4 regions of the Pseudoalteromonas sp. 120-MNA-CIBAN-0494 genome follow, and region 4 is predicted to be linked to each of the others. Evidence: predicted binding sites of a transcription regulator. Region 4 holds the regulator's gene; each other region holds the start of a gene.
The links. Region 4 encodes sigma-54, which starts transcription at its own class of promoters, with help from an activator protein. Its sites were predicted from a motif close to GTTGGCACGNNNNTNGNNT; they were not measured.

Region 1 (8,099 bases), on a different contig from region 4:
TAATTTTTCGTTGTCATCAACTTTAACTTGTAACTCATAGCGCTTGCCAATTTCTAGCGTGTTTTCACTATTGTCTTTGGATGCAGTGGCTTTTTCAGAAGGGAGAAAAGCTAAGCCAGCAATAGCAGAAACTAAGCCTAAAATAAGCAATTTGTGTTTTTTGGGGAGCGTGTGAACCACGTGAACCATAACGTGCCTTTTTCTGCTGTCAAGAAAATTAATAGATTATCTTGCAGGATATAACGAATAATGTACGAATACTAGTATTTTGTAGATTTAAACTAATGCTAAATTAAGCTAAAATCACAGGGCTTATAGGCATCTTAGTATTAAAGCAGCTTATGATCTAGGTGTTTTATTAATCTAGAACTAGGGCTAAACCGCGGTATTTTTGAGCAAAATAATAAAACAATGATGCATCATCACGTTAGTAATTTAAAAACCAAAGCTGCAGCTGTTTGTGCTGTTTTTAAAGTGTTGCAAACAGTTATCTTTACTCGTTTATGCAACTTATGCCGCTTTGCCTTATTTAGTGACGCTATCGTTTAAAAAGTTGTTTTAATTAGGTAATAATTTGCTATCTTAGTTACATAGGTTTATTGACTCTAAAAGTGCTACTTATCTAGTAATAAGCCGCGAGCATATTAATAATTAACCCCTTCGTTAACAGAATTTTTTGGAGTAACACACAGTGGATTTACAAACCGCTCTTGCAGAGATAAAACGCGGTACAGAAGAGATATTAATTGAAGATGAGTTAGTTGAAAAATTAAAATCTGGAAAAAAACTAAAAATTAAAGCGGGCTTTGATCCAACCGCGCCTGATTTACACTTAGGTCACACGGTACTTATTAATAAAATGAAAACCTTTCAGGACTTAGGTCATGAGGTTGTATTTTTAATTGGTGACTTTACCGGTATGATTGGCGACCCAACAGGTAAAAACGTAACGCGTAAGCCGCTTACTCGCGAAGACGTGCTTGCTAATGCTGAGACTTATAAAGAGCAAGTATTTAAAATTCTTGATCCTGCAAAAACCACGGTCGCATTTAATTCTACCTGGATGGAAAATTTAGGCGCAGCTGGAATGATCAAACTTGCAGCACGCCAAACCGTTGCGCGTATGTTAGAGCGTGATGATTTTAAAAAGCGTTACGCTAGTGGCCAGTCTATTGCTATTCATGAGTTTTTATATCCGTTAGTGCAAGGTTGGGATTCGGTTGCACTTGAGGCTGATGTAGAGCTCGGTGGTACTGATCAGCGCTTTAACCTGCTAATGGGTCGTGAGCTACAAAAAGACGAAGGCCAAAAACCACAAACAGTAATAATGACGCCGTTATTAGAGGGCACCGATGGGGTGCAAAAAATGTCTAAATCGTTGGGTAACTATATAGGTATTACCGATGCGCCTAACGATATGTTTGGTAAAATAATGTCGATTAGTGATGTGCTAATGTGGCGTTACTACGACTTATTAAGCGGGCTGTCGATTGCTGGTATTAACGCGCAAAAAGAGCGTGTAGAGCAAGGTACAAATCCTCGTGATATTAAAATTGAGTTAGCAAAAGAGCTTATTGCGCGCTTTCATAGTGAAGCCGATGCACAAGCAGCTCATGATGACTTTATTCAGCGCTTTCAGAAAAAAGCTCTGCCGGATGAAATACCTGAACTAACAGTAACCATTGAGCAAGACAGCATTTTAATTGCTAACTTGCTTAAAGAAGCTAACTTAGTTGCTAGTACATCAGAAGCAATGCGCATGATTAAGCAAGGTGCAGTTAAGCTCAACGGCGAAGATAAAATTACAGACACTAAACTTGAAATAGCAAAAGGCAGTACGGCTATTTACCAAGTAGGTAAGCGTAAGTTTGCAAATATTACTGTAGCGTAAAGCTAAACGGTAAAACGCTAAAAACCAGCCACGGCTGGTTTTTTTGTGCTTATATTTTTTGTATTTTTAATAATAGGTGTGTAACTCGCCCTTAGCTAAATGTTTTTAAGTATTTCTATGCAAACAACGACCAGTAACCAAAATACCCGCGCTTGATTTAGTCTATTAATAGTAATCGGCACGTCCTCAGCAATAGGGAGGCGTTCGGTACCAATACGCATTTTGTTAAAACGTTCGCCAAAATACACTGCAGGCCCGCCTAGTTGTACGCCTAATGATGCAGAGCAAGTGCTTAAAAGCCACCCGGTATTAGTTTGATAAAAGTGCCTGCCATAATGCTTTATATAATGCATGCTTAGCTTGCTCGCTTTACTGGCTGCAATAGTCAGTGCCAATAAGCGCATAGGAATAAATTCAATAATAAACAAGGTAATTTTAAGCGGCTTTAAAAAAGGGCTGTTGGGTTTAATGTTACTGCGCCATGCCTGCTCAATTAAAGTAAGTAATCGATAGGCAAGCGCTGCAATAGGGCCAAGTACTAAAAAAACAAATATCACCACAAAGTAATATCTTGCAGTACGTAATATTAGGCTCTCTATTAAGGCTTTAATTATGCCTGCACCAGAGAGTTTAGTAACATCTCGGGCTACTAATGGCTTTAATAGCTCACGGGCGGCAGATTTTTGATTTTGTTTGGTAAGCTTAGCAATACGTAGTGCTTTTTTATCAATAGCTTTACTCTCAAGGCATAAATATAAAATAAGCCCGGCGAGTAATTCAGGGTAAAATGCAAATTCCAGTAGTAATACAATAATAATAAGTACCACACTTAAAATAAGTGTACTGGCAAGGGCTGCGGCTAAATATTGATAGCTATTGGGTTCTGCTGCTTTATAAATACGCTTACCAATAGCGCTAAAAATAGCCGTTAAAGCGGTGTTAGGATGATACCAACTAACAAGTGGTAAAAAGCGCTCAGCAAGGAGCGCCATTATAAATACAATAAAGTCCAAGTGATTTTGAACCATATTGCTGAGCATTTACAGTGAAACTGCCGTTAGCTTTTCAAGTAACGCCACTACCATTTTAGATGAATTGATTGATGCTGTTTCTAGGTATTCTTCAAACGACTGCGGCGACTCTTTGCCGGCAATATCTGACATCGAGCGAATAACCACAAACGGTGTATTAAGTGTATGACAGGTTTGCGCAATTGATGCCCCTTCCATTTCTACTGCAAGCATTGTAGGAAAGTCGCTACGGGCTTTTTCAATACGTATTGGGTCACACATAAATATGTCGCCGGTACAAATTAAACCAACTAAGGTTTTTACGTCACTAATTTGCGCAATAGTTTGCTCTGCGGCAGCCACTAATTTAGGGTGTGCTGCAAAACCTGCTGGCATTTGTGGTACTTGACCTATTTCGTAACCAAAGGCAGTTACATCAACATCATGATGACGAACTTCTGACGAAATAACTACATCGCCCACATTTAATGACGGATCAAAGCCGCCGGCAGAGCCGGTGTTAATTACGCAATCAGGGGCGAAGTTGTCAATAAGTAATGTAGTTGCAATAGTTGATGCTACTTTACCAATACCAGATTGAACCAATGTTACTGTGTTACCTGCTAATTCACCGGTATAAAAAGTAAAACCAGCTTTAGTTAAAGTTTGTGGATTTTGCATTGCTTCGCGCAAAATTTTAACTTCTGGCTCCATTGCGCCAATAATACCAACATTCATAGTGTTAAGTTCCTGAGTTTGAATGCGCTGATTATACGTGAAGTTAGCGCTAAAAAACAAAAAAGCGAGCAGTTTTACTTTGCTCGCTTTTTATTATGTTATTTACGTTAAATTTCGGCTAGTGCTGTAGAGTGCGCTTTAGCTTGAGAGGGTGATAGCACCGCTGGTTTTTGAACTCGGGTACGAATAGGGCGAGCTGTTTGCGTAGCCGCAGGTTTGCCGAGTTTAAACATAATAGCGTCGCGTACTTCACTTGGGCGATAGCCTGATTTTACTTTCATACGAATATGCGGGATGCCAGCGGCCTCTAATGCGCCATTAACAAACCAGTCGCGTTGTGCTTTATGGCCATCTTTATTGGCATTGTTTACTAAGTCTACGGCTGCCACTATGGTCATTTTTTCTTTATCGACTAGCACAAAATCAAGCTGTTTATTTTTAGCTTTAGCCATTGCTGCACGCTTAGACTTTGCCGATAAACCTTGTTTGCAATCAATCACGTCGATTAGTTTTACACGACTAACAATTTTATACTGATCGCCCACTGCGCGTTCTAATAAATTTAAAAAAGCACTTTCTACTTGAGTAAATACATTTTGCTTGCGGGTAAAAGGATAAGGGTTTCCGCCATCATCGTTAAACTTTGACGCAACAACAGAAGCCCCAACAACTAATACTAAAATTGATAATAAAGCGAATTCCATACGGTAACTCCATAACAACAAATTGACACTGCTTAAGTAAAGCAATTAACGTGCCTAAATTAGTTAGTTAAGTAGTATGTTCCCGTATGGATATTGAACACTGCAAAATAAGAACTTAAGCTCTATAACCGCCAGCAACGCCTTTAACTGCAATAGCGAGTGCGTCGTGCGCATGCAGCGATTCGTAATGATTTATTTGTAACCAGTAATCACTGTATTGCTGTGTTTCTAGTAGCGCTTTAATTTTACGAGCAGCATCTTCACAAAACATTAAATTTTGACCATTTAGGCGGGCAAACTCTTGTTCATCTTCACGTTTCACTGCCGCTTGTACTGGCGTTTTTAATTCATCTTCAATCGTGTTAATTAAATTAACTACGTCAAATTGAGTAATATTACTGTCGAGCTTTACTTTTACATTAGCAATTGAGCGCTGCGAGTGTGGGGTGGCTACAATACCTTGCGTAGTACCTAGCCATTCTAGTGCTTCTTTTTGACTGAGGGTTTCTTGACTGAATTTTTCGGCAAATGCATTTTGTATCAGCTGACGCGCAAGTGCCGCTGAACATGGGCAAGTTGATGAATAGGTTACATCAACACTTAGCTCGTAATTAATAACACCTTGTTCAATTGTGCTGGTTAATATAACGGGGTAACTTTTCCAGCCAGCCTTGCCGCTTAATAACGATTTACGGCGCAGTGGTAATTCAAACTTAAATTCTATAAGTGCTTTATCACTTAAGCCTTCGTGGCTACTAATAAAAAAATCGAGCGCTTGAGCTAATGTTTGAGGATTAACTTGCTGCTCAGTAGAGAGCGTGTCGAGCGCTAAAAATAAGCGCGACATATGAATGCCTTTTGCATCTTCTTTGTGTAAGTTTACAAAAGCGCGGGCTTTAGCATTAACAGTAACTGGCGTTATGCCATGCGACTCAAAAATAAATGGCAGTTCAATTTCACCCATTCCCACCCAGTCTAATGTACCAGTTTGTAAGGCGGGAGCCGTGTTAGCTATATCGGGCATATTAGTTTGCATGGTGTGTTACTCGTTATTAGCAATAATAAAGCGCCGCATTTTACACTAAATAATTTATTGCTGGAATGATGAGTTGTAGCCAGCTAATGATTCAAACAATAAATATTAGAGTTTTTATCGCACAACATGAAAATAGCTGATAGAAAATGCTAAAATTAACCATAACATGCAATTTAAACCTTTTTGTAATTAAGCTAAGAGACACACTGATATATGACCGATTCCTCTTTGAGCCCTTGGGCTCGAGTTCTTTCTAGTTTAATAACTCGGTTTGGTGAGTTTAAAACTGCAGCCATTTGCTATGCTTTGTTATTGGCAGTTTCGCTTGTTTTATCAAGTATGTTTTATTATGTTGCCGTTGGAGAAGTTAATCTTGTTGATATATTAGCAGTGGTATTTTTTACCTCTGTGGTATCGCCTCTGGTTATAAGCGTGCTAATAAATTCAATCAGGCAACTAGATGCCTCCTATGCATATTTAGACAGTGCGACAAAACAAGAAAAGCTACTCAATCAAACATTAAAAGATAATATAAATCGCTTAAATGTAGAAATTGATGAGCGTAAAATGGCGTTTCATGCCAAGCACCGGGCAATAGAAGAGCTAAGAAAAGAAATTGCTGAGCGTAAAAAGACACAACAAGAGCTTGCCCAGCAAAGTATGCTACAGCGCTCAATAGTAGACTCCTCCCCCGATTTATTTTATTACCGCGACAACAACGGTGTGTTTGCTGGCTGTAATAAAATGTTTGAAGAAGTAATGGGTAAAACCAGTGACGAATTAATCGGTAAGAGTGCTGAACAAATATTTCCTAATCAATTTTTATCTGAAGTTTTAAAAACCGATAAACAGGTAGAGCAAACTCATCAAGCATTAACTATAGATGTTCAATACGATGTGGGCGGCGAAACGCGTTGGTTTGAATTACGTAAATTGCCATTTATTAACGATAAAGGTGAGTACATAGGTTTACTTGCATTTGGCCGTGATATTACGAGTCGTAAAGAGGCTGCAGAAGCACTTGAAACAGCCTACAAAGATAAAGGTAAATTTATTGCCACTTTGAGCCATGAGTTGCGTACACCACTTAATGGCATTGTTGGTTTAACACGTATGTTGCTTGATACAGAGCTTAATAAACAGCAGCGTAGTTGGTGTAATACGGTGTTTTCGAGTGCCGAAACACTAGGTAATATATTTAACGACATTATAGATTTAGACAAAATAGACAGAGAGCAGTTAGATATTGCAACTAATGCTATAAACGTATCTGACTTTATTAATGATGTGGTTAACTTTGCAGGCCTAATTGCTGAACAAAAAGATCTTTCTTTTGATATTAAACGCTTAGGCATGCTAGATATTTATGCGCAACTAGATCCAACCCGACTTCGCCAAGTTGTTTGGAACTTAATAAATAATGCGGTTAAATTTACTCATAAGGGCAGTGTAACCCTTACCTGTATTCGTGAAAATCGAGATGATGGCCCTTGGCTTACCATGAAAATATCAGACACCGGAGAAGGCATACCAGCCGAACAGCTCTCTCGTATTTTTGATATGTATTATAAAGCGCCAGATCTTAAAGGCACCAATGCTATTGGTTCTGGCATTGGCTTAGCAGTAACCAAAGCCTTAGTTGATGCAATGCAGGGGATTATTTCGGTTAATAGTACCGAAGGCGAGGGGAGCTGCTTTATAGTAGAAATACCGCTAATTTTATGTAGCGCACCCACTGAGAATAGTTATGTAGGACGCAGCTTAAATATACTGTTAGTAGAAGATGTGCCGTTAAATGCCGAAATTGCGACTAACTTACTTGAACAGCGTGGTCATGAAGTTATTTGGGCTGAGACCGGCGAAGATGCATTGTCTTTTGTAGAAACTGAAGACGATTTAGATTTGATCTTACTTGATATGCAGTTACCCGATATAAACGGTGATGAAGTAGCAAGGCAAATAAGAGCCGATAGCCATTTTGATAAACTACCTATTGTAGCGCTTACCGCAAATGTGCGCAGTGCAGAGCAAGAGCTAGAGGGGATTTCAATCCAAGGAGCGCTCGCTAAGCCTATCAATACGGTAAAACTAGATAAAATATTGGCTGATTTATTTGGTATAAAACAAACAAGAAGTAATGAGCCACAATTAAAAGTAAGTGCAGCAGCGCTTGCTGACATTAATGCACATTTACTTGATGTTGAAACTATAGAAGACTTTGTAAACTCAATGGGTTTGGTGGTGTTTAAACGCAGTAGTCAGTTATTTGAAAAACTCAATCCCCAATATCAGCAAGAGTTACTTACCTCGTTAAACTCAGGCGACAGAGAAGAATATAAATCAGTTGCACATAAGCTTAAAGGTGCTGCGGGATCTGTAGGCTTAAATGATGTGCAATTGCATGCAAAAGTAATGGAGTATGGTGCGCTGGATGAATCTGACGAGGTGTTAAAGCAGTGGTTAGATATTTTAGCAGACAAAATAAATGAAGGACAGCATGCCCTTCATTTATTCTTACAGCAATTAGAGTAACTAATTAGCTGTCGATTTTACCAATGAAGCGATAACCTTCACCATGAATGGTGCTGATCAACTCAGTTGTTGAGTTGTCGCTTTCAAAGTGCTTACGAATACGACGAATTGTAACATCAACTGTTCTATCGTTTGCACGTAGCTCACGGCCAGTCATGTGTTTAATTAATTGCTCACGGCTAAAAATA
Region 2 (8,099 bases), on a different contig from region 4:
AAAATGAGGTTTTTTTTGTAAATAAGGGGAAATAAAGACAATTTTAGTAAAATTAAATAGGTTGCAGCAAGCAGTGGGAGCTAAATAAGAAGCTTTATTTAGTGGTTGGGTGCTTGCTGCACCGTATAAATAGTCATGGTTGTGTGACTATTTATATTGAGCTGTGCTACCAAGAGCGAGTCTTTTACCGAAGCGATTAAGCTTTGCTAACATTTTAGCTTTACGATTTGTTGGTTTAACGGCAATGTGAGTAGCAGCTGTTTCATTTAATGTGTTAATTGGGTTCATTACTTAACTCCGAGTTGTGGTTGGTGAAAACAGGGGCATTCTGCCTCTTAATTGTTTAAAAATAAAGCGATAAAAATTGAGTTCGAAGCATTAGTTATTTTAATCCGAAAGGATTTTATTAACCTGCCGTTCACTTGGTGGGTTTGGGTGTTTTTGCATTTTTATTCACGCCGTTAGTTTTTAAATCCCTTTTGTTATGGGGTCTCTGTGTTTGTTTTTATTTTTAATGCGATAAAAGCATTCTTTTTTGGTTATTTATTCAGATTAAATTATTTTAATTAAATGATTTTTATGCTGTTTAATTAGTGTTTATAAAATTAACTTTATGAGCGTTAAAAAAATTCCAGTAAAGTTCTAAAAAAAGTTTGTGTAATGCACTTTATATTTGCATTGCATGGGTGAATTACTTAGCTTTTTAGCAAAATGGTGTTTTTAATAAAGTTAGTATTACTAGGAGTTATAACGAACACTTGGCAGCTGTTTTTATATTAACCAATAAAAAAGCGCCTACTTTACAGTAGGCGCTTTTGCGTTAGTTGCGTTAATAACGCGTCTAACTGGGGACAGAGCCTCTTCTAGCAACCGCTCTGTTTGCTAAAAAGGCATTAATTCGTTTTGTTGGGGTAAGCACTATGGCGTTACCAAGTAGTACTAAGCTAAACCCTGCAAAGGTATTTGCATGCCATTCAAAGCCTTCATAAAAGCTGCTTAGTGTTACCGCAACTAAAGGAAACAGTACGATGACATAGCTGGCTTTTTCGGGGCCAATATTTTTTAACAGTGCAAAGTAACAAGCAAAGGCGATTACAGTGCCAAAAATAGATAAGTACAATAACGACAGCCAATAGCTAGTAGGTGCAGTGAAATTAAATTGCACGTCGCTTATAAATACATATAAGGCTAAGCCAATGGCACTGTATAACATGCCCCAAGCATTACCTTGTAACACACCAATTTGTTTGCGTGAATTACGTACACTTACCATGTTTCCTAATGAAGCCACAAAGGTGCCTCCAAGAGCAAGTAGTAACCCGACGAATGCACTGTTACTCAAGTTGAGTTGCTGTAATTGTGGCCAAAACAAGCAGGTGATACCTAAAATGGCAAGTACAGCACCGGAATAAATTCGTTTTGAAATAGGTTTGCCAAAAAATAATCGGGTATTAACTATATTCATTACTAATAGCATTGAAAAAGCAATCGAGGTCATTGCAGAGCTAAGGTGATTTTGTGCCCAGTAAAGCATTAAGTAATTTAGGCCAAAGTTAAACAGGGCCAATAATACGAAAAAACCATGATCGACTAAATTAAATCGCATTTTAGGTTTTTTGTATGCCACATATAACCACATTAATAATGCCGCGATTGCAAAACGATAAAATAGCGATAGTTCAACAGCAATATCGCCTAGCTGAAACTCTATGGCCAACCAGGTTGAGCCCCAAATTAAAACAGTTGTTATATATAGCGCTGCACTTTTCAATACTGCTCTCCAAAGTCGATTAAGCTGCTATTTTAAAGCTTATCTGTATACTTACCATATACAGAAAATGGAATATGTAACCTATACAGATTGAGGGTGTAATGATTTTAAAAGCGGTTAGCCATCAAGGTCATGAGTTTTTGTACCAGCAAGTTATTCAACTGATCAGGGATATGAGTGCTCAACAGGCTTTATTGCCCTCAGAAAAACTGCCGTCTTTACGTAAAATGGCTAGCAACCTTAATATAAGTATTCCTACGGTAAAGCAGGCCTATCAAGCGCTAGAGGATCAAGGGGTTATAGAGGCACGCGAAAAGTCAGGCTACTTTTTAAAAGCCGTTAACATGGCAAGCAGCTTACCAAAACGAGTTAAGCTGAGCCGCGAGCCCGTGATTGTTAACAAGCAGGCGCTGATTGAGCAGGTATACACAGCCATTCATCAGGCCCATGTGGTGCCTTTTGGAGTGGCTAACCCGGTTGCTGCAGCACCAACCGATAAAGCCTTAGCCAGAAATATGCGCCGAGTAATGACGCTTGCCGGTAGTAGTGCTATTAATTACGGGCCACTGGATGGTTATGCACCGTTAAAAAAGCAACTTATTCATCGCTATTTAGACTTTGGCATTGGCATTAATATGGATGAAATGGTGATCACTAATGGTGCGCAAGAAGCACTGGCAATTGCACTCAAATGCGTAACTAAGCCCGGTGATGTAGTGGCCATAGAGAGCCCTTGCTATCACGGAATTATAGAGTTAATAGAAAGTTTAGGCCTTAAAGCACTTGAAATACCTTTATGCCCAGATAATGGTATTTGGCTAAACGATTTAGCGCAGGCGCTTAATGAGCACGATATTAAAGCGTGCTTATTTTCTACGGCTATTAGTAATCCGGTTGGTAGTTTTATGCCAGATAAAAATCGAGAACAGCTGGTGGAATTAGTTGAAAGCCATAACGTAGTGCTCATTGAAGATGACGTATATGGCGACCTATACTTTACACCCAAACGAGGTACACCTGCTATAGCGTATTCCAAAAAAGGCTTGGTGCTAAGTTGTTCGTCTTTTTCTAAAACGGCTGCCCCTAGTTATCGTGTTGGTTGGCTTATTGCGGGGAAATTTGCAGGGCAAGCTAGGCGTTATAAAAGAGCATTGAGTTGTTCTACCTCACTAATTAATCAATGGACGTTATCAGAATTTGTTTTTAGCGGTGAATACGATCGTAATTTAAAAGTACTTAGGCAGCGTTTACGTACGAATAAAGAGCATATGCGACGTTGCTTACAGCAAGCCATGCCAAAAGGTACACGGATCAGCGATCCACAAGGTGGCTGTGTTATTTGGTTAGACTTAGGCTGCGAGTATGATAGCCAAAAGCTATTTTCGTTAGCGCTTGAGGTAGGTATAAGCATTACTCCAGGGTTGATATTTTCAGCTTCAAATAAATACAAAAGCTGTATAAGGCTAAGCTATGGTGTGCAGTGGGGTGAGCAAATAGAGCAAGCAATTGTCACACTAGGTAAACTTACCTTACTAGCAAAAAAGTAGCCTAATTTAAAGGGGATCAACAGCTTGTAACAAGTTTTTCGGCACAATAAAAAACAGCCGTTAAGTTAAGCGTAACGGCTGCAAAGGGATGTTAAATAATTACCTAAGTGAAGTTTGTAAACTAGTTTTGTTTAAAGCTAAATAATTGGTAACCTTTAAGTTCAGGTACTTGTACTACTAGCTGTTCTTCTTGTTTAGCTATATTGGCAAAATTTTCGCATAAGGCATTGGCACGTTTTTCGAGCGCATCGGCATGCTGCTCTACTTTTTCTTCTATTTGCGTACCCATATTTTCCATACGTTGTTCAAAGGCTTGCATGTCGCCTCCTGAGCCAAGTAATTCAGAACCTAAAGCAACTAAAATACTCCCCATAGATTGCATTACAGCAGACTCAACAGCGGTCTCTATTTGTTGTTCAAACTGCTGCTCAAAGTTTTCACCAAATTGGTTAAAGCTTTGCTGGCCCATAACAAAGGTATCTTGTTGATAAAAAGTATTTTGTACTTCAAGTTTAATGTCGTCCATTAACGATGAGATATTATCGAGGCCATCAATATTAAAAGCATTAGCAACTTCTTGCAGTGCAACACCTGCAATTTTAACGCCTTCTAAGGCTATATTTGCTACTTCGGGTAATTGCGTGCGTAAACTATCTGAATATTGAGTTAGCGCCTTTTGCTGGGAATGATTAAGCGCTACCGATTCACCATTAATGGTTAAATTGCCATTGGTATTAAATTGCATAGTTTGCTTATTGGCGGTAAAAATCTCTAGTTCGTCAGGCTTAATACGTACATCATTTTTAAATTCTACATTACATTGCTCATTATTAAATGACACTGTTGAATCGTTATCATTATGTGCCACAACGGCAGGTGCACATATTAAAGTGCTCATTAATAGTAATTTTTTCATATTTATTCTCAGTTTTTTATTGATGATAAATAAGTAATAACAAGTTTAGTGCCAATGTTTTTTTATTATATTAAACAATAGGTTGGTTTTATTTTTAGTATTGTCTATAGCAAAGGTTTATTATAAAAAAACTATTTTTTAGTCAAATTGGCTAAAGCTAGAGCAGTAATTAATTTTATTTATCGATACGATAAAAAACTCTCACTTTCCATAAAGCGAATTTAGCGCTATTTATTCACAGTATTGACATGGAGGCTATTTAAGATAGCTACATGGCTTTATTTTGGCGCTAAACTGCATTGCACTTTATGTGTCGAACATTTTAATTTTACCAATTATTGCGATTATAAAATCCTTGGTTGGTCTCAAACACTTTATGGAGTGGGTTGTGGGTAAGACATTTAGTTACGATGCGCTAGATGACGATTTTGTTGAAGACGAGTACGAAATGCTCGGGCGTAATCAGCACGATAAGAACAAGCAAAAGGTTAAGAAAAAGTTGGAAGACTACCTTGAGCAAAAGCGCTTGCGTAAAAACCTAGGCGAAGACGATTTAAGCGATTACACCGATTAAATTGCGCTAGTATAACTAAAGTACCAATGTGAATTAGACTCTAAATGTACGCATTTATGTATGTTTAAATTTTGATTAGATTGGCAATAAAGAGGCCGTGTGCCTCTTTATTACTTTTGAGCGGCGTTACTTATTACTTTGTTGCAGTGCTTTTTGAATGGTGAGCTCTAGCTTTTCTGGCTTGGTAAAGGGTGCATAGCGTTTAATTGGTGAGCCGTCTGCTGCGATTAAAAACTTAGTAAAGTTCCACTTTATTTTGCGAGTTAAAAAGCCAGGTTGTGTCGATTTCAAATAACGAAATACCGAATGAGCATGCTCTCCGTTTACCTCTACTTTAGCGGCCATTAAAAAATTAACCCCGTAGTTTATTAAACATCCTTGCTCTATCTGCTGTGCATCTCCGGGTTCTTGCTGATTAAACTGATTACACGGAAATCCTAAAATTACTAAGCCTTGGCTAGCATATTTATTATGCAAAGCCTGTAGTGACTCGTATTGGTAGGTAAAACCACACTTGCTTGCCGTGTTTACAATAAGCACGACTTTACCAGCAAACTCGCTAAAATTAATGGTGTTACCTTGCAAACTGGTGGCGCTTAACTGATGAAACTTGTGCATTATTTATGCTTTACCTTATCTTTGTTGATGCTCAATTTACTCTTTTAAGTACATTGCTTAATATGGTTGTTGTATATATTAAGACTATTTTTTAATTTAAAATTAAAAATAATCCCATACCCGCAATCGTAGTGTAGTAAATATTATGGGTTTTATAAGCCACAATAATAGCTACTATAGCCGCACTTAAATAAGGGTTTTGCCAATTTAAATTAATGCCATCATCGTTTAAAAATACAATAGGTACCCAAATAGCCGTAAGTACCGCTGGTGCACTAAAACTTAAAAATTGTTGCATTTTAGGCCCAACTTTAAAGGGTAAAGCGCGGTGCAAAAATAAGTAACGGGTAAAAAAGGTAATACAGGCCATTAGTAAAATAGTGGTCATCATAAGTTGCGCTCCTTTTTAGCAGTTATTCTTGCTGTAAAGTATCCTGCGCTCATGGCCAGTAATGCAGAGCTCACCAGCCATAACTCAAATCCGGTACTTTTAAACAGTGTAGCGCTAATGCCTGCGACTATAACTGTAACGAGTGAGGCGAGGCTTTTAACACCCGGAATAACTAAAGCTATAAATGTAGCGGCTATAGCAAAGTCGAGGCCCAAATGGGTTAAATCGGGGAGCATAGTACCAGCAACAATGCCTATAAATGTCCATAAATTCCATGCAATATAAAAGCTAAAACCGGCGCTAAGTGCGTAAATTAAACGTATTTTTGTACGATAGGCTTTAGGGTGGTGCGAAAATGCAAACAACTCATCGGTCAATACAAAGCTTACAGGTAGACGCCAGCTCAAAGGTTGATCAATTACTTTATGACGTACCGCTAAGCCATATAAAAAATGCCGAGAGCTAATTATAAAGGTAGTAAACAAAATGGTGAGTAGTGGCGTATTTCCCGCAATTAACTCAATAGCGACAAGCTGCGCAGAGCCCGCAAACACTAATAAAGACATCGCTTGAGTTTCAAGGGCAGTAAAACCATTTTGAATAGCCAGTGAGCCACAGAGTATTCCCCAAGGGATCACCGCCAAACAAAGCGGTAACATGTCAACAAAACCTTTTAAAATTGCACGCGATGGTCTGTTCATTTGCAGAAATATTAGCCAGTAAAATTAATTGCTTAAGTGTGCCATAAAGCATGCTTTAAATAATAGGTTTAATGCAAATCTAAACAAAGTTTGAAATAATGAAACAATAACTTAATTAGCGAGATAACTAATGTTTAAAGTAAAAGTATGGGATGGCTTTGTCAGAAGCTTTCACTGGTTATTAGTGTTTAGTATTGCTGTGCTCTATTTTAGTATTGAAGAAGGTATGATTGAACTGCACTTTATTGCTGGCTTTTTTACCTTAGCACTTATTTTAACGCGATTAATATGGGGGGTTATAGGCAGTAAAACAGCTAAGTTAAGCGCGTTAATACACTCCCCGCAAGCGGTAATAACCTCACTTAAAACTAATAAAACTCCGCTTGGGCATTCTGCGCCAGGTAGTTATATGGTGTTGTTGTTTTTTATACTTATTATTACTCAGCTTGTTAGTGGCTTAATGAGTAGTGATGGTATTTTAACTGATGGGCCTTTAGCGCAGTACGTGTCGAGCAGTACAGTTGATTTTGCTAATTGGTTACATAGTTTAAACTTTGATATTTTACTTTATGCGATAGGTTTGCATGTTTTAGCAATTGTAATTTATAAGATTAAAGGCAAGCCTTTAGTGAAAGCGATGATCACCGGAACGAAACAACAGCCAAATGAAAAGCCAGCAATACTTACAAAAGCACCTTGGTTAGCTTGGGTCGTATTTTTAATATTGCTTGTAGTGCTTATGACAACTTGGGGCAGTGAGCCACTTAGTTATTTACTTAACTTGGGTTGAAAATAAAAAGGTGCCTATTTAAATCCGATTATGAATTAAATAGGCGCCTTTATTATTTAAAAACTTAGTCTTTAAATTGCGTGTGGCAATCTTTACAGCCTTTGGCCCATGCGCCAAACGCTTTACCAATAACAGCTTTATCGCCAGACTGTGCAGCTACAGCAAGTTCATCTGCGTATTGCTGAAATGCAGTTGCTTTTTTCATAAAAGTGTCGTTTTCAGCCCAAACAGCGGCAAGTGCAGCAGTATCACCCTTATCAGTACCTTCGTAAAACGCTTCCCATGGCATTTTTGCCAGTGCAGCTGCGTTATTTGCACGTGCTTTAAATTTATCTGCATCAAAAGGAATTTTGCCTTTAAGCATAGCGCCCATGTCACTAATTTGTACTGAGAGCATAGAAAATGCAGCTTGACGATATTCAATAGCGTCGCTTGGCTCTTTAAATGCAGAATTTGCTGATACGCTAAGTGCGCATGTTGATAATAATGCCCCGATAAATACTTGCTTCAATTTCATTAAACTTATCCCTAGTAAAAGTTTCTAATTCTATCTTTGTATCTTAGCTGCCACTTTTATTCAAGTGAAAGCGATAGTTTGGTTTGCTTGAGGCTTAATCGTTAATATCGACGTCGGCGAATATCATGCCACGGCGCATACTGCGAGTGGCTAAAAACACTTCGCAAAGTAGCGACATAAAAGCAAATATAAGCAAAGCCATAGCAGCTACAAAACAGCTACCTATCGTTACGCCTAAGTTAACTGATTGAATATGCGATAAAAATAATAACAT
Region 3 (8,099 bases), on a different contig from region 4:
AACAAACCACCCAATAATGCCTAAAATTATAGTTCATTTAACAACAAAGCAATTAACGTGCCTTTGTTTATAAGGTACAAGCTTTTGTTAAAGCGGTTAAAGTACTCGCTACTTACTAAAGTCGATTGTTGTGTCGTTGAAAAAATTGATTAGCCGAAAATTCATCCAACATTTTTTGCTCATTTTTAGCCACTAGCACATCGGCCTTTAACTGTTGTTTTTCTATGAGTTTAGCGACTGCTTTAGCCTTAATTTGCTGCTTTAACCACAGGGTTTTACGCTGGCTAACCACTTGTTTTGCAGTGTTAACTGTATTGGCTTGTTGGCGAATTGCTTCTTCTATTTTAGCAATAAATGCATGAAACTGACTAAACCCAGCACTTGATAAGCCCGACTGCCCTTTAATGTGTAATTGCTGGGTGTATTCCAATCTAAAGTTATTTAAACCTTGGAGTTTTTGCTGGTTTGCCTGCAAATTTTGATTCGCCTGCAAATAGCTCATCCGCAGCGTTTCTTCTTTATCGTTTTCAATCTTTAGTAATAAATGCAGTTTGTTTTTAGCCATTATGCTTGCCCTAATAACTGCGCTAGCCCTTGCAGGCCGTCGTCGTAACTAATTACATCACGCATGCCTTGCTGTAAGAAGGCATTTACTCTTGGCATCATATTTATGGCTTGATCAAGCATTTGATCTGTCCCTTTTTGATACGCACCTAAGGTGATCATGTCTTTATTTTGCTGGTACATAGAATATACCTGCTTAAGCACTCGCGCTTGTTGCATATGCGTCTCAGATACCACTTGTGGCATCACTCGCGAAATGGATTTTTCTATATCAATTGCCGGGTAATGACCGCTGTCGGCCAGTTCCCGCGAAAGTACAATATGGCCGTCGAGTATAGCGCGCGCCGCATCGGCAATGGGGTCTTGCATATCATCGCCTTCACTTAGTACGGTAAAAAAGGCAGTAATAGAGCCTTGCCCTTCTCCGCCGTTACCGGCACGTTCCACCAGCGCTGGCAGTTTTGCAAACACCGAAGGCGGGTAGCCTTTAGTCGCCGGTGGCTCGCCTACTGCAAGTGCTATTTCACGCTGCGCCATGGCATAGCGCGTTACCGAATCGAGCAATAACAAAACGTTTAATCCCTGATCGCGAAAGTACTCTGCAATTGTTACCGCACTTTCGCAGCCTTTTAAACGCATTAATGGTGAAGAATCTGCCGGTGCTGCTACAACCACCGAGCGTTTACGCCCCTCAACACCAAGTATTTCTTCAATAAATTCTTTTACTTCGCGGCCACGCTCACCCACCAGTCCCACCACAATAACATCGGCTTCACTACCACGAGTCATCATACCAAGCAGTACCGACTTACCTACACCCGAGCCTGCAAACAAGCCCATTCGCTGGCCTTGTCCTACTGTTATTACTGAATTTATAGCACGCACGCCTACATCCATAGGCTGGCTTATAGGTCGTCTTGAAAGAGGGTTTATCGGTTTTTGGGCAAACTTAAGATAGTGCTCGGCATTAATTTTACCTAAACCATCAAGAGGACGACCTAAGCCATCAACTACGCGGCCCAGCAAACTCATGCCTACAGGTAAACCTGTGTCGTTAAGTTGGGGGATCACCCGAGCACCAGGGAGCACCCCCGATATATGATCGTTTGGCATTAAATATAAGGTTTGGTCGTTAAAACCAACTATTTCGGCATCAACAAAGCCGTTCATAGTTTCTATTTTACATTGGCTACCTACAGGCGCACGTAAGCCTTTAGCCTCAAGGGTAAGGCCAACTACTCGCGTTAAAATACCCGCTACAGCAAGTGTTGGCGGTTTAATATGCTGTTTGTATTGAGATAAGCGTTCGCTTAATGAAACATCTAAAGCAGACATAACAGACCAATAAAATAGTTAGATACTACTGCTATGCAAAAAACTATCCAATGTTTCTTTGACACGCGTTTTAAGTGTCATATCAAGCGATGATTGCGCCGTTTTAACTTCGCAGCCGCCTCGCTCTAACGTTGGCTCTGCAATCAACTGCCAGTTATTATCTGTCACTGTTTGCTCGCCATAACTTTGCTTTATTAGCTCTAAATCTTCGGGGTGTAAATGAATACGTACTTTTTCTTGCTCGGTATTAAGCGCATCAATACTGTGTTTAAGGGTGTGTAAAATAACATCAGGAGAGGTTTTTACTTCTTGATAAATAATAGCTTCTGCAAGCATAACGGCTAATTGCACTAATTGCTTTTCAACTTGCTCATCTACTTTACTTAGCGGCGCGGTTAACCCCTCTAAAATACTACGTAGGCCAGTTAACTGCTCCTCTATTAGTGGTTTTACATCTTCTTGGCCTTGGGTTTTTCCCAGCTCTAGGCCCTCTTTGTAGCCAGCTTCTTTACCTTCGGTAACACCTTTATCAAAACCATCTATGTAACCTTGCTCGTGCCCTTGTTTTACACCTTCTTCAAACGCATCTTGTCTAATGCGCTCAAGTTCGGCCATAGTAAGCGCAGGTAACTCAGGTTCTTGCGGCTCTTCAATTAGCGACTCTTCAGCCATTTCTTTTCGATACAACTCAGCAAGCGGTGTACCAAAGGCAGTAGAGCGATTACCAAAGCTTTTTTCATCGGGTGCTACATCAGGAACATCCCAGTGCTTTAATAGTTCATCGGCTTCATCTGCGTGCAGTGGACGCCCTTTGTGCATTGACGATTTAGTCATGGTTTATAAAAACTCCTCGCCGCCGCCGCTGCCAAGCTGTATTTCGCCCGAGTCAGACAATCGACGCGCCGTAGAGAGTATTTCTTTTTGCGCTGCTTCTACTTCACTAATACGCACTGGTGCCATTGCCTCTAAGTCATCGGCAAGCATTTCGGCAGCACGTTTAGACATATTACCGAGTATTTTTTCTTTAAGCGCATCGTCTGTACCTTTAATAGCTTTCATTAGTACGTCTTGTTGTACTTCGCGTAAAATTGCTTGAATACCACGGTCGTCTACGTCCATTAAGTTTTCAAACACAAACATAAGATCTTGAATTTGTTGCGACATTTCTTCGTCATGCTCACGAATAGAGTCCATTAACTGCCCTTCTACGTTGGTATCTAGGTAGTTCATAATATCGGCAGCCGCTTTTAAGCCGCCCATTTTCGCAGCTTGCGCACCCGCTTGGCCTGCAAACTGTTTTTCCATAATTTCGTTAAGCTCTTGCAAGGCAGCTGGCTGCACTTCTTCAAGGTTAGCAATACGCATGGTTAAATCCAGGCGCACTTTATCAGGAAACTGCGCCAGTATTTCGGCAGATTGCTCAGGCTCTAAATAAGATAATACAATGGTTTGAATTTGCGGATGCTCATTACGAATAATGTTAGCTACTTGTTTCGAGTCCATCCACTTTAACGAATCAAGTCCTTTAGCGCCCGATCCCATTACTATTTGGTCAATTAAGCTAGCGGCTTTATCTTCACCTAATGCAGCAGTAAGCGCTTTTTTAATAAAGTCTTCTGATTGAAAACCAATTGTACTAAAGCTTTGAATTTGTTCTATAAATAAATTATGTACTGCACTTATTTTAGCTTGCGATAAATCCTGTAAACCGGCCATCGCCATACCCACTTTTTGCACCTGTTTGGGCTCTAAATGTTTGAGTATTTGCGCTGCATCCTCTTCAGATAAACTTAATAGCAATATGGCCGCTTTATCTACGCCATCTAGCTTATCAACATCGAAAGCTGCTGGGAGTTGTTTTTGGTTTTGATCAGTCATCTTCGGTTAACCACGCTTTCACTACTTGTGATGATAGTTCTGGTTCGTTAGCTACAAGGGCACGAACGGCTTTAAGTAAGTCTTCGTCACCATGTAAATCGGGTAGCTGCAGTGTACCATCGCTTGAGAAGCCAACTGAAGCAGAATCAAAGTCTTTATTTAGCATATCTAAGCTATTATCGCCAATATCAACCCCTGAGCTAAGTGCATCTTCATCGTACTCATCAAGCGTGCTGTCAGGGTAAATTAAGCGTTTTAGCATAGGTTTAACTACAGCCATAATCAACACAATAATAACCAATGCAGCCAGTACTAAGCGTACTATTTTCATAAACCAGTCTTGTTCCCATAAAGGTACTTCAAAACTCATATCTACGGCTTCTCGTACAAAGGGAACTGTTACTACTTCTAGGGCATCGCCGCGCTGTATATCAAAGCCAACACCACCTTGTAATAAACGTCGAATATTTGACAGTGCCTCAACCGAGCGCGGGGTCATGGTGGTTTCACCGTTTTCGCCCACTGTTGGCAAATAATCAACCGCTACCGATACACTAATTCTGCGAATCGTGCCGCTTTGTTGGCGCTTATGCGAAATAGTAGTATCGAGCTCATAGTTACGCGTGGCTTCTTTATGCGTACGACTCGGTGAAGTAGCACTTCCTGCGCCGCCTTGGCCTGCTACTTCTGGAATATCTGAATTTACCGGAGGCTGATTACTTAACGCGCCAGGAATACCCACAGCTAAGCCGCCTATGTTGTTTTCCTCAAACGTGGTTTCGCTTCTTACCGCTGGTAGGTCTGGGTTATAACGTTTTTGCGTTTCTTCTAATGAGCTAAAGTCCATGCTCAAATCAACTTGCGCAGTGTAATTACTCAAACCAACAATAGGGATTAAAATGCTATCAATTTTTTCTAGGTATTCTTGCTCGCGCTTACGCTCTAGGTCGTACTCTTTACGAGAACGCGCAGAAAGTGAGCTTTGTGAGCCCGAATTTAATAAACGGCCATTTTGATCGGTAACCGTTACACGTGCAGGCTCTAATCCTTGCACTGCTGAGGCTATAATATCCACAACAGAGTCTACTTCTTCGCTGTTAAGCGAGCGTCCGCGTTTAAGCGTAAGTACGACCGTTGCTGATGGTTTTTTCTCTCTGCGGGCAAATACGTTTTCTTTTGGAATAGCTAACAGCACCTTGGCGCGAGTGATGTTATTTAGCTCTTCTATAGTGCGGGCAAGTTGTTGCTCTCGGCCATGCTTTAGGCGCTCGCGCTCTAAGCGCTGGCTTACACCAAAGCCCATGTCTTGCATTATTATGTCTGAACCAGAAGTAGGACCTTGATCCAAGCCTTCGCGAGTCATTAATAATTTTATATTTTGGTATTCGCTTTCATCAACCGACACTACATTGCCATCTAGTTGATAATCTATTTTTTGCGCATCTAAAAAATCAAGCGTTTGAATTAGCTCTTCGGTGGGCATTTTACCTAATGGGCGCATATCTGGCTGACGTGCCCAAATAATCACAAAAATGGCAATTGCCAAACAAATCGCCAGTGCAATAATAAGGGTAACTTGACGCAATACATCAATACCGCTTAACGCACTTAAATAGCCCGACTTTTGTTCTTGTTGATCGTCACTATCGCTTTGCTCAATACCGCCACTAGCAAGTGCAAGATCTGTAGATTGATTAGATTGCGCCACAATTATTCTCCACTACCTGATTAAACAGGCATATTCATGATTTCTTTGTAAGCTTCAACAAGTTTATTACGCACTTGTACGGTCGCTTCAAATGCAACAGAAGACTTTTGCGAAGCAATCATTGCCTCAGCAAGTGATACGCTTCTGTCGCCCATTTCAACCGCTTTTACTTTTTGACCTGTGTCTTGCTGTAACTCATGCACAGTATTGAGCGCATTGCTAAGCATATCGCCAAATTGTGCTGATGACGTAGACTGAACTTGCGTAGGCAATTTATTAATTTGATTATTACGGCCCGCTTCTAAGGCCATTGATTGCATTTCTTGAAATACAGCGCTATTTTGAATTTTCATTATTTGTCTCTAACAATGCAGTTAACTCTTAAGGTTAATAAAGCACAAAACGTGCCACATAAATAAAGCTTTAAATACATGGTGTTACAGTTAGTTTTTACTTAGTCAGAGTTTTGACAGCCCTAAATTCAAGGTATTGAATTTAGGGCTTTTTTGAAGGTTATGCAGGAAGTGAAATACCTAAGTCGCGCATTTGCGCTAGTTTATAACGTAAAGTTCGCGGGCTAATACCCAAAGTTTCGGCTACGTCTTTACGCTTGCCTTGGCAACGCGCAAGTGTTTCTAAAATAATTCGATGCTCTTTATCTTTAAGCTCATCTTTATAACTGCCTGTATCTTGAGCGAGTAAATCTGATTTTTGCTCATTCGGTGTTTGATCATCAAGCTTTTCATCACCCGACTTTTCGTCATTAATAATGGCTGTTGTTTTACTATCGTAATAGGCGCTAGTTAACGCACTTTCACTAATTGCTGGCTCTACTACAAAGTTACTTGGGGCTAAGTTTTCAATAAAAATAGCTTGCTCACTTATGCTGTTGCCACTGCGCAGTATAAGCGCACGCTGAATTACGTTATCAAGCTCACGCACATTACCTGGCCATGTATGGCTAAGCAGCTTTTGCTCAGCTTGCTTATCTAAAATAGCCAGCGGCTGCTTAGCTTTAATTAAATGGCGTTCAATTAAGTGCTTTGCCAACACAATTATATCGCCAGGGCGCTCGCACAATGGCCGCCACATTAGCGGAAAAACGTTAAGGCGATAATATAAATCTTCCCTAAACTGATTATTCGCTACCGCTTGTTTTAAATCGCGGTTACTGGTTGCGAGTATGCGTACATCTAGCGCAATGGTTTTACGACTCCCTAAGCGCTCAACTTCGCGCTCTTGTAATACACGCAGTAGTTTAACTTGTAAGCCCAAATCCATTTCGGTAATTTCATCAAGTAAAATAGTACCGCCCTGTGCTTGCTCAAACTTACCTGGGCATGCCTGAATCGCGCCAGTAAAAGCGCCTTTTTCGTAGCCAAATAATGTTGCTTCTAGCATGTTTTCAGGAATCGCCGCACAGTTAATAGCCACAAAGGGCTTTGCAGCACGCGCTGATTTATCATGAATAAACCGCGCTAATACTTCTTTGCCCGAGCCACTTGGTCCCAGCACCATAACACTGGCGTCTGATTTAGCTACCCTGCTTGCAAGCTCCAGCAATTGAATACTCGTTGGGTCGGCAACAATAGGGCCGTCGGTTTCTTTAGGTTTTTCGGGCAAATAGCGGCTCACCATATTTAATAGCACCTCGGGTGCAAATGGTTTGGCCATATAATCAATCGCGCCTAAGCGCATTGCCTCTACCGCATCGTCAATAGTTGCATAGGCGGTCATCATTAATACCGGTAAATCGGGGTAATTTAATTTAATACTGCGCAGCAAATCTAGGCCGCTCATAGCGCCCATTTGCACATCGCTCACCACTAACGAAAAGGATTCTTTTTTTAGTAGTAACATCGCCTGCTCTGCACTATCGGCAGCAACGCATTCAATACCCGACATTTCTAGGGTATCTATTAATGCTTCGCGAAGCCCTGCGTCGTCCTCTACAACTAAAATAGTATTACTCATAACGATTCCTCTAATTTAGATGCTGCGCTAATTGGCAATAGCAAGTTAAAACAAGCGCCGCCATGTACATTATTAGTCACCTCAATACGCCCTTGGTGCGCATTAGCAACAGAGCTAACAACCGCCAACCCTAAGCCTGTGCCTTGGCTGCTAGTGGTAAAAAATGGTTCAAACAGTTTATCTACCTGCTGTAGGTCAACACCTGGGCCATTATCACTCACGCTAATGCGTACAAAATCTGGGGTTTGCAAATCGCGCATTGCCCTTACTTGCACTTGTGCCCCAGAGCCTATAATTTGAATACTGTTATGAATCAGGTTTTGAATCGCACTGGCAAGCGCGGTTTTATTCCCTAAAATCGCAATGTCGGGTTCAGGTAAGCTTACATCAAGCTCACTGTTATTAAGCGTTACCATGGCATCTGCACCGGTTTTTACTTCGCTTAATAATTGCTGCATAGACACCTGCTCAACCACATGCTGATCGCCACTTTTGGCAAATAGCAGCATGTCGTTTACTTGGTTTTCTAAATCTTTTAAGCGCGACATTAATTTAGTTTGAAAGTTATCGCGCGACGCTTCGGGTAAGCGTTTTGAACCTAAATTAGCAGCATAAAGCATAGCCGCCGACAGCGGCGTAC
Region 4 (8,099 bases):
GATATGACCGAAAACTTAATAGCAGGTATTGCTATGGGTATTCGTAAGCCATTTAAACCAGGTGATGTAATAAAAACTGATGATGTGTTTGGCTCTGTGCATTCAATAAACCTGCGTAATACACTAATAGAGAGCTTTTATGGGCAGCAAATACTAGTGCCTAATAAAATACTATTTAGAAATGTATTGCGAAACTACAGCACGCTAGGCGTTAGACGCATAGAAGTGCCGGTAAGAATTTCATTAACAGAAGACATAGAAAAAGCCGCAAACGTTATTGTGGATAAAATTAATCAATTTGAGTTTGTAATACGCCAAGATGAAACGGCCGTATACGCAGAGAGTTTTGGCGACAGTAGTATTAATTTATTATTGTGGTTTTGGATTAAATACCCTGGTGAGCCAGACTTTATGACAGTACGCCACAAAGGTGTTGTGGCAGTACAGCAAGCACTAAATGAGGCTGATATTCTTATCCCATTCCCAATACGCAGTTTAGATTTTGGGGTTAAAGGCGGCGAAAACCTCGATGCAATAATAAGTAATAAAGTAAATACACCATCGGCTGATCAAGAAGGAGCCGATGGCTCTACAGCCAATAAAGAAGGTTAAATAGCTTGAACGCTGGTTAAATTATATTGCGTAAAAGTTACTTTTAACCAGCGCGTATTTACACAGTAATATGCGCTGGTTTACTTATTAAACCAGCAACCAAGTTGCGGTGCCTAAAAAGGCAAATATACCTACTATATCGGTTACTGTAGTGAGTATTACACTGCCAGCAAGTGCAGGGTCTATTTTCATACGTTTAAGTATTATAGGAATACACGCACCCGCCACACCCGCAACAACTAAGTTCATAAACATTGCAAACGCCAGTACCGCGCCAAGCATTAAGTCCCATTGCCATAGGGCTATAACACTGGCAATTAAAACAGCCCATAAAATACCGTTTAATGCACCAATGGCGAGCTCTTTTATCATTACAAAACGTTGGTTAGTTTGGTTAATATGGCCCACTGCTATACCACGAATAACCAAGGTTAATGACTGGCTACCGGCCACCCCACCCATTGAGGGGACAATGCCGTTAAGCACGGCTAAAATAGGCAGTATTGCTAAAGTGCCTTCAAAAAAGCTGGCAACAAAAGCAGCTGCCAGAGCCGTTAATAAGTTAACACCTAGCCAAACAGAGCGTTTTTTTGAGCTTTTTAAAACCGGTGCAAAGGTATCTTCTTCATCATCAAGACCCGCTAAACCTAATAAGTGATGCTCTGCGTCTTCACGAATTACATCAACAATGTCATCGATAGTAACACGGCCAAGTAGCTGGGCGTTGTCGTCAACTACTGGGGCTGATATCCAGTTATGACGTTCAAATAACTGCGCCACTTCGCTTTCATCCATCGAAATAGGAATAGACTCACAGTCTTCATCCATTAGGTCGTGAACAATTTTTTCGGGCGAATTGGTTAGTAAGGTACTTAACGATAAAGCGCCTAAAAAACAGTTATGCTTATCGACAACGTAAAGGTCGTCGGTACCCTCAGGGAGTTCGCCGCGCAGACGAATGTAACGCAGTACCACATCTAGGGTTACATCAGGGCGAATGGTTACTGTATCTGTGTTCATCAGCGCGCCAGCAGAGCGTTCCTGATAGGAGAGTGCTTGCGTAGCACGTTCTCTATCTTGAATGTCCATGGCGCTAACCACGTCTTTATAAACCGTGTCAGGCAGGCTTCGCAGTACTTCACCTAAGTCATCGTGGCCCATGTCTTCAGTGGCAGCAGCAATGTGCTTAGGTTCCATTTGGGCAATAATGCCTAAACGTACATCTTCAGAGAGTTCTTCAAGAACATCACCTTGTACATCTGGATCAACTAATTGCCAGAGCAGGCGACGAACTTTATGCGGTGATGATTCTAGTAAAAGTGCGGTATCACAAGGAGCTGTTTTTGCCAGCATGCGCCTAACTTGAACAAACTGACCACTATTGAGTGACTTGGTCACTTGTTGTAATTGTTGTAGTGGGTAGTCTTGTTCGAAAGTTTCGGGCATTGGCGTCCTTAATTTATTTTTATAACGTTAGGGAAGAAGTTAGTCATTAACTTCGTTCAGTTTATCTTACTTTTTTTAGCCAAACTAGCTTAAGGTTTCACTAACCCTATATTTTAGCTCGTTTACTTGGTTTAAATAAAGTGCCTACTATTCTTGTTCGTTAAAGCGCTGCGCTATTAATTGGCCAACGGCATGTAAAGCATGCTCTGCATCGGGTCCTTCGCACACTACTTTTACTTCTTTACCTTGGCTGCTTTCTAGTAACATTAAAGCCAGTACGCTATCGCCAGCGGCTTCTTTTTCATCTTGAAATAAGGTAATAGATGCGTCAAATTGTACCGCTAATTGTGCTAATACGGTAGCAGCTCTAGCATGCAGGCCTAGCTTGTTTTTTATTAAAAATGTATTTTCTAAGCGCATAAGATACTCTACTTAAGCTGAACAGATGATTATTTAAATTGAATTATTTTTCTTGCTCGCGATGGCGAATTTTTACATTAGGGTGAGACATAGCAAAGCTTTCACCAATTGTTTGCGCTAAATAAACTGAGCGGTGCTGACCACCAGTACAACCAATAGCAATGGTTAAATAACTGCGATTATTACGCTCTAGGTGTGGTAACCACGTTTGTACAAAGGTTTGAATTTGCCAAGTGAATTTTTGCACAATACTATGACTAGCTAAATAATCTTTTACTGGTTGATCTAATCCAGTTAAAGGCTTGAGCTCCGGTTCCCAGTGTGGGTTTGGTAAAAAACGCGCATCAAAAACATAATCAGCACCTTTGGGAATACCATGCTTAAAGCCAAACGACTCAAAGGTAATGATAAGCTGTTTGTCTTTTTTACCGAGTATGGTTTCACGCATAGATTCAGCAAGTTGATGCACACTTAAATCGGTTGTATCAATGACATGATCAGCCCGCGTTACGAGTACATCGAGTAATTCTTTTTCCTTTTTTATTGCTAAATCTAGCGGTAGCGAATCAATCGAAAGCGGGTGCAAGCGACGTGTTTCTGAATAACGGCGGATTAACGTTTGATCGTCGCTATCTAAATAAAATAACGTTGGTTTAGCAAAGTCGGGCAAGTACTCAAGAATATCGTTAAACTGCTGCTGGTCTTTAGGCAGGTTACGCACGTCTATACTAACGGCTATTTTATCGTAGTTATCAGAGACACTGCGCACTAATGAAGGCAGCAAATTTACCGGAATATTATCTACACAATAGTAACCTAAATCTTCTACAACACGTAAAGCAACTGACTTACCAGAACCTGATCGGCCACTTATAATAATTAATTCCATTTACCACCCCTTTATTAGTAACTAGGATTGATCCAAAATAACTTGGTATAACGCTTCATCAGACTTTGCCGCACGCAATTGCTTACAAAACTCTTTATCGTTTAGTTTATCAGCTATTGTGGCTAGTGTTTTCAAGTGCTGCTGGTTATCGCCATCGGGCACTATAAGCGCAACAAAAATATCAACTGGACGATTATCAATTGCATCAAAATTAATAGCGGTTTCGCTTATTAAAATTAAGGCAAGAGGCTCTTGTGCCCCGCTCATACGGCCATGTGGAATTGCTATTCCTCGGCCAATACCGGTACTACCTAGCTTTTCTCTTGCCAATAAAGCAGTGAGAATATCTTGCTGAGGTAAATACGGCATTTTTTTATGCGCGAGTTCACTGATGAATTCTAAAATTCTTTTTTTACTATTAAAAAGGACCACAGCTTTGCTGCAGTCCTGGCATATAAGTGAGCTTAATTTCATAGTGTTAGTGTCGAGCAAACTTCTCTTTGTGTTTAATTACTTGACGATCGAGTTTGTCAATCAACGAGTCAATGGCAGCGTACATATCTTGGTGTTCGGTCGATGCAAATAGCTCAGCGCCACTTACAAAAATTGTTGCTTCAGCTTTTTGACTTAATTTTTCTACATCGAGAATAACATGCACATTAGTTATGTGATCTGAGTGTCTTTGCAGCTTTGCAAATTTATTATTTACATAGTCTCTTAATGAGTCTGTAATGTCTACATGACGACCAGTTAAGTTTAGTTGCATCAGCATTTTCCTCTTTGTTGTACGTCTTAAATCAAGCTTTTACGTTGATTCGACGGGGGAATAGCCAGAGATTCGCGATATTTTGCAATTGTCCGTCTAGCTACTTTAATTCCTTGCTCAGCCAATATATCTGCAATCTTGCTATCACTCAATGGTTTGGCTAAGTTTTCTGCAGCTATCAACTTTTTAATCAGGGCACGTATGGCAGTTGATGAACATTCGCCACCATTTTCGGTGCTTACATGGCTTGAAAAAAAGTACTTAAGCTCAAAAATGCCACGTGGAGTGTGCATATATTTTTGCGTAGTGACCCGTGAAATAGTCGACTCGTGCATTTCAACTATTTCGGCAACATCGTTTAATACCATAGGTTTCATGGCTTCTGGGCCATGTTCAAAAAACGCTTGTTGCTGCTTAACAATACAATTAGTTACTTTCAGGAGCGTTTCGTTTCTACTTTCTAGGCTTTTAATAAACCATTTAGCTTCTTGTAAGTGCGAGCGAATAAATTGGCTGTCACCGCTGGATTTTACTGTACGAGACATAGCCGCATATTGGCTGTTAACACGTATTTTTGGCATGCTATCTGGGTTTAGCTCTACCACCCAGCGGCCTTTTATTTTTTTAACAGACACGTCAGGTATAACGTATTCAGACTCTTCTCTGACAATAGTATCCGCAGGCTTAGGATTAAGCGTATGAATAAGTGTCATTATTTCTTTAAGCTCTTCTTCTTTGAGCTTAGTTTTTTTCATTAACGTACGATAGTCGCGAGCAGCGAGTAAATCGATATGATCAGTTAACACCATTTTTGTTTCGTTAATATAAGGGGTGTCTTTATCAAATTGATTTAATTGAATGCATAAGCATTCTTGCAAGCTGCGAGCTGCAATACCAACAGGATCAAATAATTGAATGCGCTTTAGCACTGCTTCTATTTCATCTAGTTCTACTTCGTGTTCGTCGTCAGTTTCTTGGTTAAAGCTTGCTAAAAGGTCTTCGCAACTGAGGGTTAAAATACCAGAGTCATCTACGGCTTCAACGATAGCTATGGCAATAGCTTCGTCGGTAGGGCTAAAAGGGGTGAGCTGTAATTGCCACATTAAGTATTCATGCAGGGTTTCGGTTGATGCACCTTGATAAATAGATTCATCTTCAGGCATTGGCCCTGATGAAGAGGCAGGCGCTGCGCTCATATATTCATCCCATGATACATCCATGGCCATGTCGTCGCTTATGGTGTCTTTATTTAGTGCTTCACCGCTATCTTGCTCATACTCGCTTGGGGTGTCGTCAGCAGAGGCGCTAACAGTAATGTCATCTGCTTTTTGCTCGTTTTTACCTGCTGATTCTTCCGTGTAATCTTGTTCATCAACTTCAAGTAATGGGTTGCTATCAAGTGCTTCTTGTATTTCTTGCTGGAGATCCAAGGTACTAAGCTGCAATAAGCGAATAGCCTGTTGCAGTTGCGGAGTCATTGTAAGTTGCTGGCCCATGCGCAGCTGTAATGATTGCCTCATTTATCTCTAACAATCCTTATAAATTGATATGATTAATCTTAGCAGATGCTTATAGTAATAACATAAATATTACAGTTTGAACTGCTCGCCTAAATAAACATCACGTACTGTTTTATCGTTTAATACAAATTCAGGAGTACCAGATGCAATTAGCTCCCCATGAGAAACAATGTAGGCTTTTTCACAAACATCAAGGGTTTCCCTTACATTGTGGTCGGTAATTAGTACGCCAATACCACGATTTTTAAGGTGTTCTATAATTTTTTTAATATCGAGCACTGAAATAGGATCCACGCCAGCAAAGGGCTCATCAAGCAATATAAATTTAGGATCTGCAGCTAAAGCACGTGCTATTTCTACGCGGCGACGTTCACCACCAGATAGCGCCATACCTAAGCTGTCGCGAATATGTTGCAGGCTAAATTCGTCCAACAAACTATTTAGGGTTTCTTCCCTGGCTTGTTTATTTAGTTGCTTACGCGTTTCTAAAATAGCCATTAAATTTTGATACACAGTGAGCTTTCTAAAAATAGAAGATTCTTGTGGTAAATAACCAATACCTAAACGAGCACGGCTGTGCATAGGAAGTAAGGTAATATCGTTATCATCAATTAATATTTTACCTTTGTCGCTAGGAACTAAGCCTACAATCATGTAAAAGGTAGTGGTTTTACCTGCGCCATTTGGGCCAAGTAAACCAACAATGCTGCCAGCTTTTACTTCAAGTCCTACATTTTTAACAACTTCACGGCCTTTATAGCTTTTTGCTAATAGCTCTGCTTTTAATGTACTCATGGCTGACCTTTATTGAGTTTTTGTTCTTTTTTTACGTCTATAGGCACTAAAATAGTGTGTACCCGATCAGTTGAGTTTTCATCTTTTTCAGCACTTATAAGCTGTTGCTCTATATCGTAGGTGATGCTTTTAGCCGTAATTTTTTGCCCAGCTTGAGAAATGTTTGCATCTCCTACCAGGGTTAAAAAACGTTTCGCTACATCGTAACGTACTTCGTTAGCGCTGGCGCTCATGACAGTACCATCTGCTTGCTTTTCTTCAAAATATGCAGGGCTGCCCGTGGCAATTAATAGTTGTTTATTATCGCCAAGTTCGTCGCGCTTATGTACTTCTAAACGATCGGCGGTTATACGACGATTGCCGTGAATTATCTCGACATTTTTATCAAAAATACCAACGTTTTCTTTTAGTTGACCTTCTTGTCGGTCAGCACTAATAGAAATTTGATTAGCTAATGGGGAAGTACTTTGCTCTGCCGCATTACTATTAAATACAAGTATAAGCGATGGAATAATAAGTATTTTTGCAAGGTTATTGGTCATAATATAGTGTTCGCGTATGGTTAATTAGTTTTATCACCTCGGTTGTTAAATTGGCTTCAAGGCCTTTACCGGTGATCTTTAAATTCGGTCCAGTTATAATAACGGGCTGTTCGCTGCGCATAGTGAGTAGCATTATATCTACTTGAATATTGTCGGCGATAATTTTGTCTATCATTGCGCCATCAATTAAGTTTTGGGCAGTTACATTACCCTCTAAAATTAATTGTCTTTCATCGTAAAGTGTTGCTTCATCAGCATTGATACGCCACGTTTTTTGTCTATCGTCGTACAATATGAAAGTAGGTTTTTCGAATAAGGTAAATCCTAGCTGCTCGTAAAGCTCCGTTTTAACCGCAGTTACTTTATGGCTAATTTCACCGTTTTCGTCAAAAGCTGTTTGTTTTAGCTCAATGGCGGTGTAATCGGGTTTAGCTATTACTTCTGAGTCGGCTTTAGCAACCGTATTTACCTGAGTAAAATAAGGGTACCAAAGCCAAACCATACAGGTGATGAATAAAACGCTTAAGACTATGCGCGCTATATTCATGAACTGGTGCCTTGGCTAGTTAATGGTTTATTGTTTTCAAGCATAAGTAAGTCGGTTAGCTCTCTTACTGCACCAAAACCACCCGGCATTTGCGTAGTGTAATGTGCTAAGCGTTTAATTAGTGGGTGCGCGTCGTTTACTGCGACTGCAAAGCCAACTAACTCCATAACAGGCATATCAGGGCCATCATCACCAATATAAGCAATTTGCTCATCGCTCAAATTAAGCTTGTTTTTAAGTTCTTGGTAGGCAATAAGCTTGTTTTCTTGACCTTGATAAATATGCTGCACGGTTAAGCTGGTCATACGTTGTTGTACTATTTGCGAGTGCCTGCCGGTAATAACCGCTACTTCAAAGCCGCTGTTAATAAGTGCTTTAATACCAAAGCCATCTTTTGTATTAAATGCTTTTAGCTCTTCACCTTGGTTGCCAAGATAAATTCGGCCATCAGAAAATACGCCATCAATGTCGCATATAAGTAGTTTTACTTTTTTTGCGCGCGCTTTAGCGTCATCACTTAGCGCTTGATAGAGTTCTTCAAATTGCATTTATAATACTCCTG

Region 1: AAEY55_RS15240 (DUF2726 domain-containing protein) is a predicted target of sigma-54. The motif match lies at 4,383-4,401, and genes of this name have one in related genera.
Region 2: AAEY55_RS10820 (YggN family protein) is a predicted target of sigma-54. The motif match lies at 4,272-4,290, and genes of this name have one in related genera.
Region 3: fliE (flagellar hook-basal body complex protein FliE) is a predicted target of sigma-54. The motif match lies at 5,879-5,897, and genes of this name have one in related genera.

What each region holds. Positions count from the first base shown of each region.
Region 1 is NZ_JBEOOE010000032.1:20,962-29,060, forward strand. It holds gene AAEY55_RS15220 (peptidoglycan DD-metalloendopeptidase family protein) at 1-189, opposite strand, end outside; gene tyrS (tyrosine--tRNA ligase) at 692-1,891, shown strand; gene AAEY55_RS15230 (cobalamin biosynthesis protein) at 1,987-2,931, opposite strand; gene mtnN (5'-methylthioadenosine/S-adenosylhomocysteine nucleosidase) at 2,932-3,639, opposite strand; gene AAEY55_RS15240 (DUF2726 domain-containing protein) at 3,747-4,343, opposite strand; gene folE2 (GTP cyclohydrolase FolE2) at 4,459-5,379, opposite strand; gene arcB (aerobic respiration two-component sensor histidine kinase ArcB) at 5,593-7,911, shown strand; gene arcA (two-component system response regulator ArcA) at 7,916-8,099, opposite strand, start outside.
Region 2 is NZ_JBEOOE010000015.1:19,185-27,283, forward strand. It holds gene AAEY55_RS10805 (hypothetical protein) at 148-288, opposite strand; gene AAEY55_RS10810 (EamA family transporter) at 842-1,771, opposite strand; gene AAEY55_RS10815 (PLP-dependent aminotransferase family protein) at 1,873-3,318, shown strand; gene AAEY55_RS10820 (YggN family protein) at 3,440-4,234, opposite strand; gene AAEY55_RS10825 (PA3496 family putative envelope integrity protein) at 4,623-4,808, shown strand; gene AAEY55_RS10830 (glutathione peroxidase) at 4,935-5,426, opposite strand; gene AAEY55_RS10835 (AzlD domain-containing protein) at 5,518-5,817, opposite strand; gene AAEY55_RS10840 (AzlC family ABC transporter permease) at 5,814-6,518, opposite strand; gene AAEY55_RS10845 (cytochrome b/b6 domain-containing protein) at 6,649-7,308, shown strand; gene AAEY55_RS10850 (cytochrome c) at 7,373-7,825, opposite strand; gene AAEY55_RS10855 (DUF2721 domain-containing protein) at 7,920-8,099, opposite strand, start outside.
Region 3 is NZ_JBEOOE010000004.1:73,201-81,299, forward strand. It holds gene fliJ (flagellar export protein FliJ) at 116-565, opposite strand; gene fliI (flagellar protein export ATPase FliI) at 565-1,899, opposite strand; gene fliH (flagellar assembly protein FliH) at 1,918-2,733, opposite strand; gene fliG (flagellar motor switch protein FliG) at 2,737-3,777, opposite strand; gene fliF (flagellar basal-body MS-ring/collar protein FliF) at 3,770-5,485, opposite strand; gene fliE (flagellar hook-basal body complex protein FliE) at 5,506-5,838, opposite strand; gene AAEY55_RS04790 (sigma-54 dependent transcriptional regulator) at 5,999-7,459, opposite strand; gene AAEY55_RS04795 (ATP-binding protein) at 7,456-8,099, opposite strand, start outside.
Region 4 is NZ_JBEOOE010000002.1:133,551-141,649, reverse strand. It holds gene AAEY55_RS02375 (mechanosensitive ion channel family protein) at 1-612, shown strand, start outside; gene mgtE (magnesium transporter) at 700-2,058, opposite strand; gene AAEY55_RS02365 (HPr family phosphocarrier protein) at 2,206-2,478, opposite strand; gene rapZ (RNase adapter RapZ) at 2,522-3,367, opposite strand; gene ptsN (PTS IIA-like nitrogen regulatory protein PtsN) at 3,389-3,841, opposite strand; gene hpf (ribosome hibernation promoting factor) at 3,846-4,133, opposite strand; gene AAEY55_RS02345 (RNA polymerase factor sigma-54) at 4,160-5,653, opposite strand; gene lptB (LPS export ABC transporter ATP-binding protein) at 5,723-6,448, opposite strand; gene lptA (lipopolysaccharide transport periplasmic protein LptA) at 6,445-6,990, opposite strand; gene lptC (LPS export ABC transporter periplasmic protein LptC) at 6,980-7,537, opposite strand; gene kdsC (3-deoxy-manno-octulosonate-8-phosphatase KdsC) at 7,534-8,085, opposite strand; gene AAEY55_RS02320 (KpsF/GutQ family sugar-phosphate isomerase) at 8,086-8,099, opposite strand, start outside.